Regions from separate parts of the Rossellomorea sp. GCM10028870 genome, predicted to be linked through region 3. Evidence: riboswitches for the same ligand, from Rfam matches in the RefSeq annotation. Region 3 holds a riboswitch; each other region holds the start of a gene.
What was found. A riboswitch is a leader RNA that binds a small molecule or an ion and turns the genes downstream of it on or off. The one in region 3 is predicted to bind S-adenosylmethionine.
Positions count from the first base shown of each region.

Region 1: it holds a riboswitch for S-adenosylmethionine, as region 3 does, so the genes downstream of both, ACFQWC_RS14985 (homoserine dehydrogenase) here and ACFQWC_RS19370 (sugar ABC transporter substrate-binding protein) in region 3, are expected to answer to the same signal.
Region 2: it holds a riboswitch for S-adenosylmethionine, as region 3 does, so the genes downstream of both, mtnK (S-methyl-5-thioribose kinase) here and ACFQWC_RS19370 (sugar ABC transporter substrate-binding protein) in region 3, are expected to answer to the same signal.
Region 4: it holds a riboswitch for S-adenosylmethionine, as region 3 does, so the genes downstream of both, ACFQWC_RS06885 (methionine biosynthesis PLP-dependent protein) here and ACFQWC_RS19370 (sugar ABC transporter substrate-binding protein) in region 3, are expected to answer to the same signal.

Region 1 is NZ_JBHTGN010000003.1:205,102-208,233, forward strand. It holds gene ACFQWC_RS14980 (aspartate kinase) at 1-289, opposite strand, end outside; gene ACFQWC_RS14985 (homoserine dehydrogenase) at 463-1,710, opposite strand; SAM riboswitch class I at 1,871-1,980, opposite strand; gene ACFQWC_RS14990 (DUF2254 domain-containing protein) at 2,241-3,132, shown strand, end outside.
Region 2 is NZ_JBHTGN010000001.1:1,721,465-1,724,596, forward strand. It holds gene ACFQWC_RS08870 (pyridoxal phosphate-dependent aminotransferase) at 1-168, opposite strand, end outside; gene ACFQWC_RS08875 (carbon-nitrogen family hydrolase) at 290-1,072, shown strand; SAM riboswitch class I at 1,176-1,332, shown strand; gene mtnK (S-methyl-5-thioribose kinase) at 1,449-2,630, shown strand; gene mtnA (S-methyl-5-thioribose-1-phosphate isomerase) at 2,649-3,132, shown strand, end outside.
Region 3 is NZ_JBHTGN010000005.1:181,719-184,850, reverse strand. It holds gene ACFQWC_RS19375 (sugar ABC transporter ATP-binding protein) at 1-228, opposite strand, end outside; gene ACFQWC_RS19370 (sugar ABC transporter substrate-binding protein) at 245-1,330, opposite strand; SAM riboswitch class I at 1,776-1,882, opposite strand; gene ACFQWC_RS19365 (CTP synthase) at 2,118-3,132, opposite strand, start outside.
Region 4 is NZ_JBHTGN010000001.1:1,315,066-1,318,197, forward strand. It holds gene metC (cystathionine beta-lyase) at 1-756, opposite strand, end outside; gene ACFQWC_RS06885 (methionine biosynthesis PLP-dependent protein) at 749-1,870, opposite strand; SAM riboswitch class I at 1,966-2,075, opposite strand; gene ACFQWC_RS06890 (tryptophan--tRNA ligase) at 2,295-3,132, opposite strand, start outside.

The DNA of each region.
Region 1 (3,132 bases), on a different contig from region 3:
CTGTCAGCGACACTGCTTCTACTCCTTGATGTTCGAGGGCCATCGTCAAAAGGGCAATCGTCACCTGCTCCCCAGTGCTTAAGAGCATATCCATTTCTCTCTTGCTTGGCTCTGTGGAAAGTTCCCCTGCCAATTTCACGAGGGTATCAGTCGTTTTATTCATAGCTGAAACCACTACGACAACGTCATGCCCCTTTTCTTTTTCTTTCAAGACATTGAAGACCATCCGTTTGATTCGATCTGTAGAACCAACAGAGGTTCCACCAAACTTTTGAACAATAATACTCAAGTGATCCCCCTACTTTCTATCAGACCTTTTTTTGAAGCTATTTTTCACTAATGGCTGCTTTCCGCTCCTGGTGCTCGCTTCCCTCGGGAGTCAAGCATCTGCCGCTCCAATCAACATCGTGATAAACATTTCCTTTAAACAACGATCGATATGATACTTGGTTAATACTTTTTTTATGAAACGGCGACGCCAGTTTTCACCTCATTTTCCAACGGAATTTCTTTTAGAATAGAAACGGCTTGAATATCGTCATGTGTCCTTAGAAGAGTTTGAAGTGTGTCTTTGCTACCTTCAACAAAAACATACAAGTAATCGTCCAGCTGAATGCGATCCTTTAATGTAAACGATGGGATCCAGCTTTGATAATCTTCATTTTCACGGATCCTCAGAACCCATTGGTGGCTGCTCTCTTGATGAACTTCCCCGGTGCTCACTGTGCTTTGGGCAGAGTCCGTATACTTCCGTTCTATCAATGAAAGAAAATCCTCTACCATGGCGCTTCCGGTAGGTAATTTACCGGCCCCGGGACCCAGCAGGGTGATCCTGCCTACAAGGCTGCCCTTTAGCGAGATGGCATTTTCCACATCCTCCACACCGTAAAACGGATGGGTGTCATGGACAAGGATTGGTTCGACTTCACCCGTGATATGATTTGAAGAATCCCGTTCAAGGGAACCTACATGCTTAAATCGCAATCGAAATGATTCCGCTGCTTGAAGCCATTCTGCAGTCAGGTGTGATATTCCTTTTCGTCTGATATCCTTCCAGTCCGGCTGCTTGCCAAATGCCGTTTGACTTAAAATGAGAAGTTTATAGAAAGCATCATAGCCTTCAATATCACTGGTCGGATCAGCTTCAGCATACCCCTTCTCCTGGGATTGCTTTAACGCTGTCTCAAAGGAGATTCCACGTTTTCTCATTTGCGATAAGATGAAATTGGACGTCCCATTCAGAATTCCTTGAACCCGTTCAATCTCATTCACCTTAAGAAGCTGCCTGATACTGCCGATCACGGGAATCCCCCCCGCTGTCGTCGCTTCGAAACCTATGGTTACCCCATTATTTCTCGCCTTTTCCAATAGATCCGGACCATATTTAGCAAACATGGCTTTATTTGCTGTGACAATATGAATTCCCTTCTCGATGGCTTTGGTTAAATACGTATGACCCGGTTCTTCACCTACGATTGCTTCAAAGATCACATGAAGATCCGGGATATCCAGAATTTCTTGAAAATCCGTTGTGACCTTAATGGACGAATCAATGTTTCGTTGTTTAACAGGATCCTTAATAAGGATGGCCCTTACCTTTACCTCTTTACCGAGGACTTCCCTTATTCTTTCCTGATGGGTATCAATGGCTTCACAGACTCCTTGCCCGACTGTTCCAAACCCCAGAAGTGCCACATTTATCGTTGACATGCTTCAGCCTCCTAAGTATCTTTTTTTCAATTTTTCACTTGCTTGATTCATTCCTTTGAAGATCCACCCTGAGAGACGAAGATAGCAATGTGGGAAAGAAAGAGGGTATACAGAAAAGCCCTCTTCTTTTTAAGAAGAGGGCTAAATAATCATGCTCCTCCCCTTATCTTCCAGATCCGTATAGATCTGTAGGAATTGGCACCTTTACAGTCTGATCCTGTAGGTTGCCGGGCTTCATCGGGCCTATCCCTCCGCCGCTCTTGATAAGAGATATATCGTTTCGTTTTGGTATTACTTGCTATTTGAGTATGAATTGGATTATATAGGGGATTCATTCCTTCGTCAATACCATTTTTGGTATTTTTAAAAAATTCTTTCTAATGTCAATGGGTAGGGTAATTCCTATTGGTTTACTTGAGATTCGACTCCATCTACGAGCCTATAAATCTAATTTGCAGAGAGACGTTTTAACATGATCTGGCAGGGAAAACTAATCCATATCCCTTTATTTGAAAGGAACCGAATCTATTATGCTGAAAAAAGTGCTTCCCTTATCCATCAGAAAATATCTGCTCATGTCAAAACGGCAACGAATGCGTGAGATCCGACTGAACATTTGGTATATGCCATTCTTTTATATTTGTTTTTCCATACTCCTTGTAGCACTCACCCTCTACTTAGATCTGTATGCAGACATTTCTCAGTATACACTCGATTTTTTAAGTATGGATGCATCTGTTACACGCATGCTTGTCAGCACACTCATCGGGGCCATCCTGACGCTCAGTGCTTTCACCTTGAATTCACTGCTTGTTGTACTCACGATGTTCAGTGGTCAATTTTCGCCAAGGATGCTCCTTGATTTCATTTCGGACAAACAAACGCAACATGCCCTCGGAATTTTCAATGGCAGCTTTGTATATGTACTGCTTCTCTTTCTTTTTATCGGAGATTCAAAGAAAGAATTGTTTGTTGCTGCCCCGACCATGACGATCGGACTTGCATTCCTTACTGCTGTCACTTTTATCTTTTTCATTAATCATGCGTCTACTTGGATGCAGGTACACAATATCACGTACAATATGAAGCAGGTTTCTGAGGTGATGATCAATCAAACGCTGAAACATGACTTAGAAGCCCACCGAACTAGAAACACCGGCGATATAATGGAGCACCATAAGGAGAATATCATTCATGTGAAGTCAAGAGAGTCGGGATATATACAGTTGATTGATTTTCATGGAATGATTGAAGCGGCAAAAAATGATCAACTTGTCATACAGCTCCACTATAAAGTCGGGGATTATGTTTTGGCGGGGAATGAATTGGTGAGCATTTGGGGACCTGAAACCAAGGATATTTCTACTAATCACTATCTCGACTTTATCGAAATGGGCCATAAGGAGACGGAAATTCAAGACC
Region 2 (3,132 bases), on a different contig from region 3:
TGTCAGTTTTTCCACAATATGTGGAGGAGTCGGCTGATCCGGATTTCCCTGCCCTAAATTAATGACATCATGTCCCTCTTCCACAACCGCATTCACTGTACTTGCAAGGGATGCGAAAAATTGTTCAGGTAATAAATCTAAACGTTTTGCCTTACTAAAGGTTTTCATATACTCACCCACTACATTTTTTTGAAAATTAATTACTTTCAAATTCTAGTCACAAATGATATAACGGAAAATAAAGAATGTAAAGGAATAAATTCCAAAAGTCTATAATGAGGTGAAGCAAATGATTCAAAAGATAGGTCTCGCACAAATGGATATTGTGTTCGGAAACCCTGAAGAAAACAAGAAAAAAGTAGAACAATGGGTTAAAAAAGCGAAGAATGACGGCTGTGATACAGTTGTGCTGCCTGAGCTTTGGACGACTGGATATGACCTTACAAGAATGGATGACATCGCTGATAACGGAGCGAAAGATTCATCTTCTTTCCTGACTTCTCTATCAAAGAAATATTCCATTCACATTGTAGGTGGTTCTGTGGCAAACAAAACACAGAATGGGGTGAGCAATACACTTTTAGTTGCGAATTCCGATGGCAGGTTGGTGAAACAGTATTCAAAGCTTCACCTTTTCAAGCTAATGAATGAACATCATTATTTACTTCCTGGACAAGAAGATGGCATGTTCACCCTTCAAGAAACAGAGATGGCAGGATTGATTTGTTACGACATTCGTTTTCCGGAATGGTTCAGAAAACATGTACTATTGGGAGCCAAGATTGTTTTTGTCGTAGCAGAGTGGCCAGCAGCACGAATTGATCACTGGCAGACCCTCTTAAGGGCACGAGCGATTGAAAATCAGTGCTTTGTAATCGCCTGCAACCGTGTGGGCAGTGACCCGAACAATGAATTCGGCGGTTGTTCCCTCATCATTGATCCCTGGGGAGAAATTCTTTCAAAGGGATCTCAAACGGAAGAATTGGTTTCAGCTGAAATCAATTTACATGAAGTAGAAAGAGTCCGAAAACAGATTCCGATATTTCAGGATCGAAGACCTGATTTTTATTAGAAAGGTTATTTCTTTAAAAAAACCGTTGACATGGAAAATACTTCAATGGTACCATTCAATTCATATGGAACATTCTGAAAGTTTAATTAAATAGCGTACGCAACTCTTATCAAGAGCTGGCTGAGGGATTTGGCCCTATGAAGCCCAGCAACCGACCATAATACCGTATTAAAACGGGGCGCAGTAAGCGCCGGATTGACTAATCCAGTAAGGCACGGTGCTAATTCCAACAGAAAGATTATCTTTCTGAGAGATAAGAGGCGACGAAGATACCTTCTTCAAGCCTCTTTCGAACATGGAAAGAGGCTTTTCTAATGCCACGGAAAAGCCTCCATAACACTGTACTCATAAGGGTGTACTAAAAGGAGGAACGAAAATGGCAATTACTAAACTCAATACGTATCAACCACTAACTGAACAGTCGGCAATTGTGCTGGCCATTCGTTTAAGAATTTTTGAAGATGGAACTCTCTTGACATGTAAAGAAATAGGAGACGGCAACTTAAACTTGGTATTTCATGTAGTAGAGAGTGAAACAGGTAAAGGAATCATTATTAAGCAAGCACTTCCCTATGCAAAGGTTGTAGGGGAAAGTTGGCCATTGACAATCGAACGGGCAAGAATCGAAGCCGGTGCTCTAAAGCTTCAACGATCATTTGTAGGGGATCTGGTTCCTGAAGTGTACTACTCAGATCCTGCACTTGCGATTACGGTAATGGAGGATTTGAGTGCACTGACGATTGCCCGGGCAGGCCTTATCAAAGGGGAAAAGTATCCACAGCTCTCCCAAGACATCGGAACTTTTTTAGCCAATACACTGTATTTCACATCTGATTATGCCCTTCATCCTTTCAAGAAAAAGGAATACGTGAAAGAATTTTCAAATCCTGAGCTATGCAAAATTACTGAAGATCTCGTATTTACTGATCCTTTTTTCAATAGTGAAACCAATGAATTTGAGGAAGAGTTATCTCAAGATGTTCAAAAATTATGGGAAGATTTCACTGTAAAGCTTGAGGTGGCAAAATTGAAAAAGAGCTTTCTGACTGAAGGGGAAGCGCTGCTGCATGGAGACCTTCATACTGGTAGCATCTTTGTAGATCAGAACCAAACAAAAGTGATCGATCCCGAGTTCGCCTTTTATGGACCGATTGGCTTTGACATTGGACAATTCATTGCAAACCTCATCTTCCAGGCGGTTTCAAAACCTGAAGAGAAGGATACGATTCTCCATCACATCCAGAATACCTGGAACGTCTTCTCTACGACGTTCTCCAAACATTGGATGGAAAGCCGAGATGCCTACACGAAAGTAAATGGCTACCTTGAATATGTATTGGAGAAAAGCTTTCAGGACAGCATCGGCTTTGCAGGATGTGAATGTATCAGAAGAACCATTGGCCTTGCTCATGTTGAAGATTTGGAGAGCATCGCTGATCAGGAACAAAGAATAAAAGCTAAACGTACTTGCATAGCTCTTGGAAAAGAACTGATCGTGAAACGCAAACAGATCCAGTCCATTGAGGGACTCATATCCTTAATACAGTCACATTCTTAATGAATAAAGGAGATTGACATGACACAAACACTTACAATTCCAACTTCACTAGAGTGGCATGAAGATTATTTACTGATTCTAAATCAACAAAAACTGCCTAACATAGTGGAATACAATAAACTCTCGACCATTGAAGATTATTATGATGCGATTATCACCCTAAAAGTGAGAGGGGCTCCTGCTATTGGCATCACGGCGGCTTACGGATTAGCCCAAGCAGCCTGTCAGTATGAAGCGAATACCCTAGCAGAATTCATGGACCTCTTTCATCGGGACAAGAAATACCTCATTGAATCACGGCCTACTGCAGTCAACTTGGTTTGGGCTTTAAATCGCCTGGAAAAGGTATTAGAGCATATATCTTCGGTTAATGAAGCCAAAACCAATTTACTCCATGCTGCAATCCAACTTCATGCAGAAGACGAGGCAGTATGTCGTTTAATAGGAGAATATGGATTAAGTATATTGAAGGACAAACATAAGGTGATGACCATTTGTAACG
Region 3 (3,132 bases):
TTTTTTCGGAGATTGATAGTCTCTTTTTTCAGAGTGAAGGATGATGTCTCCGCTGTCCTGCACATAGGCTCCTGATAAAATCTTCATCAGCGTACTTTTCCCTGCACCATTCGCCCCCAAGAGGGCATGGACCTCCCCCTCTTTCACATCGAAGCTTGCATTCTTTAGGGCTTTCACTCCTGAGAAGGTTTTATTGATATCGATCATTTCTAACAGTGGAGACGTCATCTCTTTTAACTCCTTTCTACTCTTTGAACGATTCTTCAAGCGTTTTTAATTCATCTGTATAGCCTTGCTCACTTGCTCCCCAGCCATCTACATGCTCGTGTAATTGATCTGTGGTAATCGTTTCTCCAGGCAATGCTTCTTTTTCAATAAATACCGGCTCAAGCTTTACTTTCTCAGGCGTTTCCTCGCCATTTAGCTTTTGATATAAAAACCGGACCTGCACGCGTCCGATATCTTTCGGATCAACGGCTGCCGATGCCACCCACGGGCTTCCATCTTTTTGAATGATTTGCAGGTCTTCATCACTCATGTCGATTCCATATACTTTGATTTCATCTCTCCCTGCCGCTTCGATTGCCCGAACGGCGCCTTTTGCAAATTCATCCCAAGCAGCCCAAACAGCATCGATGTCACCTTTGTTCGGATACTGTTTCAATATGGCCTCCATTTGAGCCTGTGTATCCAGTGCTGTATTCTGAGTAGCCGCTCCAAATGCCGCCACCTCTTTAATATCAGGATTTTTTTCTAAAAACTCCTGATAGGCTACTTGGCGTCTTTCCATCGGGGCAAAGCCTGCAACCCAAATTTTCACGATCTCACCCTTACCGCCAATCTCATCTGAAAGCTTCGTCAAGGTTTGTTCAGCCATTTGCTGATCACCCTGTTCGAGGACCGTCACCTCTTCTGAAGCAACATCCGCATCGAATACGACAACCGGAATGTTTTGTTCCTTCGCTTTTTCCACCCCTGATTGCAGTGCTTCTTTCGTTCCATGATCGATGAGGATCCCATCAAACTTTTGATTGATGGCCGCATCCAGGTTAGAAGACATTTTTGCCAGGTCCCCTTCAGACGTAAATACTTGAACCTTGCCCCCAAACTTCTCTACCTGCTCTTTGACACCTTCTATGTATTGAGCGGAAAATGTCCCTAAATTGATTTGCATAATAAGGGCGATCTTTTTATTGGCCAATGGATGATCAGATGTTGCTTCCTTCTTCTCTCCACTGTCTGCGTCCGCCTCCTGGGATACCTTTGGCTGACAAGCGACTAAACTGAAAATAAGTGCGAGTAATACGAATAATGATGCCGTTTTTTTCATCTTTCTTTTCTCCTCCCGAGGTGATATGCCTCAATTTTTTAAAATATTCTTTTCATAAAAGATATTTGTTGTTTTAAAACCGGGATCTGCAAAGGCTCTGTCAACCAGTATGGCTGGATGGTGAGGGGAACCGCTCCGCTTGCAGCTAGCGTACGGCCGAGCCTCCTCAGCTTCGCTTCCGGGGTCTCGGCACGCCCGTTTTTCCGCAGGAGTCTACGCAGTTCCCCTCACCATCTATAAGAGATTTCCGTGACAGAGCTCAGTATTGACAGAGCAATCTAAAGGAAAGTATCCCTACTTTAAAGCTATTATCGACCTCCGTACACCTGGAGCGGAAATCAATCAGCACTTTCCCTTTAAAAGCAACAAAGTTCACAAAACATTCTTTGCAAATAAAAAAACCCCTTTTCCCAAGAGAAAAGAGGTTTATGTATAAATAAACGTACTCTTATCACTCAGGAAATTCTTCCTGCAGGTCTTAGCACCTTTCCGTCTAAACGGTAGGTTGCCGGGCGTCATCGGGCCAGTCCCTCTGCCAACTCTTTATAAGAGATTATGAAATTTGGTATAGTTCGCATGCGCTATAAACGATATGTTAACGATATGCGGGAATATTGTCAATATTCTTTTTTGGAAAATTTTATAGATGAGATTAAAGAGGAGTTCGTGAAAATTGTCGTTATTTGTAGAATGGTCGATAAATTCCGATTCCCCTTAAAAATCGGCCACCCCCACCCTAAAAAAAACCGCCCTCCCAAACCAGGGAGAGCAGTTACATAATCAAATCTTATTTCTCACCATACGCAAGTGACGCTTCCACGAAGTCTCTGAATAGAGGCTGCGGGCGTGTCGGGCGTGAAGTGAATTCAGGATGGAATTGAGATGCGACGAACCATGGGTGATCGCTTAGCTCGATGATTTCCACAAGACGGCCATCAGGGCTTGTGCCTGAGAAGATGAAGCCGGCTTTTTCCATTTGCTCACGGTAGTGATTGTTGAATTCGAAGCGGTGGCGGTGACGCTCATAAACCACTTCTCCGTCGTAGGCCGCATAGGCTTTTGAACCTTTTGTCAGCTTACATGGGTATAGTCCAAGACGCAGTGTCCCACCAAGATCTTCGATGTCCTTTTGTTCTGGTAAAAGGTCGATGACAGGGTATGGCGTTTCAGGATTTAACTCAGCAGAGTGAGCTCCTTCCAATCCAAGAACATTACGTGCGTATTCTACAGATGCCAGCTGCATACCAAGGCAGATTCCGAGGAAAGGTACCTTGTTTTCACGGGCATATTGAGTCGCAGCGATTTTCCCTTCTACTCCACGGTCACCGAAGCCACCTGGTACAAGGATTCCATCTACATCTGCCAGTTTTTCTGCTACATTTGCGTTGTCGATCAGCTCAGAGTTCAACCATCTTACTTCGATGTCGCTATCGAAATGGTAGCCTGCGTGACGAAGGGCTTCCACTACTGAGATATACGCATCCTGCAGTTCAACATACTTCCCTACCAGGGCGATTCTTGTTTTACGGGACAGGTTTTTCACTCTATCAACGAGTTCATTCCACTCGGTCATGTCTGCTTCGTGGCAATTAAGCTTCAAGTGCTGACATGTGATTTCATCAAGCTTTTGATCCTGTAGTGCAAGTGGTACAGAGTATAGTGTATCTGCGTCCATTGCTTCGATTACAGCATTTTTATCAATATCACAGAATAACGCGATTTTGTCTTTCATGTCTTGAGTCATTGGCATTTCTGTACGCACGACGATGACATTTGGCTGTATACCAAGACTGCGAAGCTCT
Region 4 (3,132 bases), on a different contig from region 3:
TCGTACATGCAGTGTTTTCAGCCCTCTTAAGAGCAACCAGCAATCCTGGACACCGAGGACCGCACCGAAAGAATTCTGCAAGAAAGCAAGCTTCCTGGCAATCTCTTCATTTCCCGTTACCGCGAGCCCCGCCAAGACGTCACTATGTCCGGCAAGAAACTTAGTGGCACTGTGAAGAACAACATCAACACCTAAGCTGATCGGTCTTTGCAGCAGGGGAGTCATGAAGGTATTATCCAGAAACGTTAAACATCCATTCGCCTTGGCAAGCTTCACGACTCCTTCAATATCGGTGATGTTCAGAAGCGGATTGGAAGGTGTCTCCATATAAATCACTTTCGTATTGTGTTTAATTGAACAAGCCACTTCATGAAGATCCTTCATGTTCACAAATGAATATTCAATCCCAAATTTAGTGAGGACCTCTGTAATCATTCTGTATGTCCCACCGTACACTTCTTCTGATACTAGAACGTGGTCGCCACTCGATAATAATAAAAAGCTTGTGGAGATTGCCGCCATCCCTGATGAAAAGGCAAAGCCTCTTACTCCACCTTCCAATTCCGCTATCGTTTCTTCAACAGTTTCCCTCGTCGGATTTCCCGAACGGCTGTAGTCATATGTTCCATATTGATCAAAATCCTGTTGGTGAAAGGTTGTAGCATGATGTAACGGTGTAGAGACCGCTCCTGTTTCTTTATCAAATCCGTGAGAATGAATGAGTGACGTCTGAAGTGAAAATGGTTTTTTACTCATACGTAAGCACCTCTTTTTCCAATTGTTGAAATACATTCTCCAGGTCTTCAATCAGGTCATCAATAAATTCAATTCCTACAGAGAACCGCAGGAGCCTGTTGCAGATACCCAACCTATTTCTTTCTTCTTCGGGAATGTCTGCATGTGTTTGGGTTGCGGGGTAGGTGATAAAGCTTTCAACCCCTCCTAAACTTTCAGCAAACGTAATAACTTTTAAGTGTTTGAGAAAGGGATCCACCCATTCTTCCTTTGCGATTCGAAAGGAAAGCATGCCGCCTTTTCCCGGATATAAAACGTCCGTTACACATTCGTGCCCTTCAAGATATTTTGCTAGTTTTCTTGCGTTTTTTTCATGTTGAGCCATTCGGAGACTAAGGGTTTTCATCCCTCTTAATAAAAGCCAACAATCAAATGGTGAGAGAACCGCGCCGATGGAATTTTGAATGGTGCAGATTTTTCCCGCCAGCTCCTCTGTGTTTACAACCACAACACCTGCCAGCACGTCATTATGGCCCCCTAAGTATTTCGTGGCGCTGTGAATAACTATGTCTGCTCCTTCAGTGAGTGGCTTTTGAAGAACAGGTGTGTAGAAGGTATTATCGACAATTAAAAGCAACCCGTTACACTTTGCGATTCCAGCAACCTCAGAAATGCTTGCTTCATTCATTAATGGATTGGTTGGCGTTTCAAGAAAGATGGCCTTTGTTCTCTTAGAAATTTGTTCTTCTATGGAGCCGGCATCACTTGTATCGACGAAATGAAATTTGATACTATATTGTGCTTCATACTGTACGAACAAACGGTAGCTCCCGCCGTATAGGTCTTTCGAAACAATCAATTCATCCCCGCTGGAAAATAAGCTAAGGATTGCCTGAATCGCTGCCATCCCCGAGCTGAAGGCAAACCCTCTGTGCCCTTCTTCCAATTGAGTGAGGGTGTCTTCTAAGGTTGCGCGGGTTGGATTTCCTGTTCTTGTGTAATCATAGCCTGTCGATTGCCCAATCCCCTTATGTTCATAAGCAGTCGATAAATGAATGGGTAGGCTCACAGCACCCGTTGCAGGATCTTTCCGGTTTCCCGCCTGGACAAGCAAAGTATCAATATGTTTTTTCAATATTCTTCTCTCCTTTTCTTTCCCTGTAAACGAAAAGGGAAAAAACAAAAAAACCTTCTTAATGAAAATAAGAAGGTTTTGTACGTTCGTTCTCCCTCTTATCGTCCAAGTTGACATCAACTTGCTGGAATTAGCACCATACCTAAAACTGTGGCTGGTTGCTGAGGTGTCTTCGGGCCAGTCCCTCTACCTCTCTTGATAAGAAACTATATGATTTTGTGAAAAATAACTTTCCCATAACTTATAACAAAGAAGAACAAATGTCAATGAGAATTATGAATTATCCGAAAATGAAGCATACATAGTGACGCAACTTTTTGAGCCGTTTTTCGTCTGCTTCTATATTCTTGCAGAGGTCCGCACATTCCCTCCAATCAACTCCAGATGAATGGCTGAATTCAAAAAATAGAGCGATTCATTTTATTTAATGAAAGATACCCATTTTCCTTTTAATTTCTTTCATAAATGGAATCGTCTTTTCTCTTGCTTTATCGGCTCCTTCTTTTAAAATGGCATCCAGCCTCTTGGGGTTGGCTATTAGTTCTTCATATTTGGATCGAGGTTCCTCGATAAATGAATTCATGACTTGGAATAGCTCTTTTTTCGCTTCTCCCCACCCTATTCCGCCTTGAAATCTCCTTCTCATTTCTTCAACTTGATCGGATGTTGCAAATTCCTTATAAAGCGAAAATATGACGGACGATTCAGGATCCTTAGGCTCCTCAGGGGGTGAAGAATCTGTTTTGATTTTATTGATTAGTTTTTGAAGCTTTTTTGATTCTTCAAATAATGGGATGGTATTGTTATAGCTTTTACTCATTTTTCGTCCATCAAGTCCCGGTAGAACAGATGTTTCTTCCTGTATCACATAATCGGGAAGAACAAATGTTTCGCCATATTGCTTATTAAAGTTTTCTGCAATGTCCCTTGCAATTTCGACATGCTGAATTTGATCTTTACCGACAGGAACCAGTTCCGTTTGGAATAGAAGGATATCCGCCGCCATCAATATCGGGTAGGTGAATAAGCCCATGTTGACCCCTGCATCTACTTCTCTGCCCCTTTTTTGATTATCTTCAACTATTGATTTATATGCATGGGCCCGGTTCATTAATCCTTTCGGTGCAAAGCAAGCGAGGATCCAGCTTAATTCAAAAATCTCAGGTACATCAGATTGACGGTAAAAAATCGCTCGATCAGGATCCAACCCTAATGCTAACCAAGCTGCCGCCACTCCATAAGATAGTTCTTTCATTTCATGC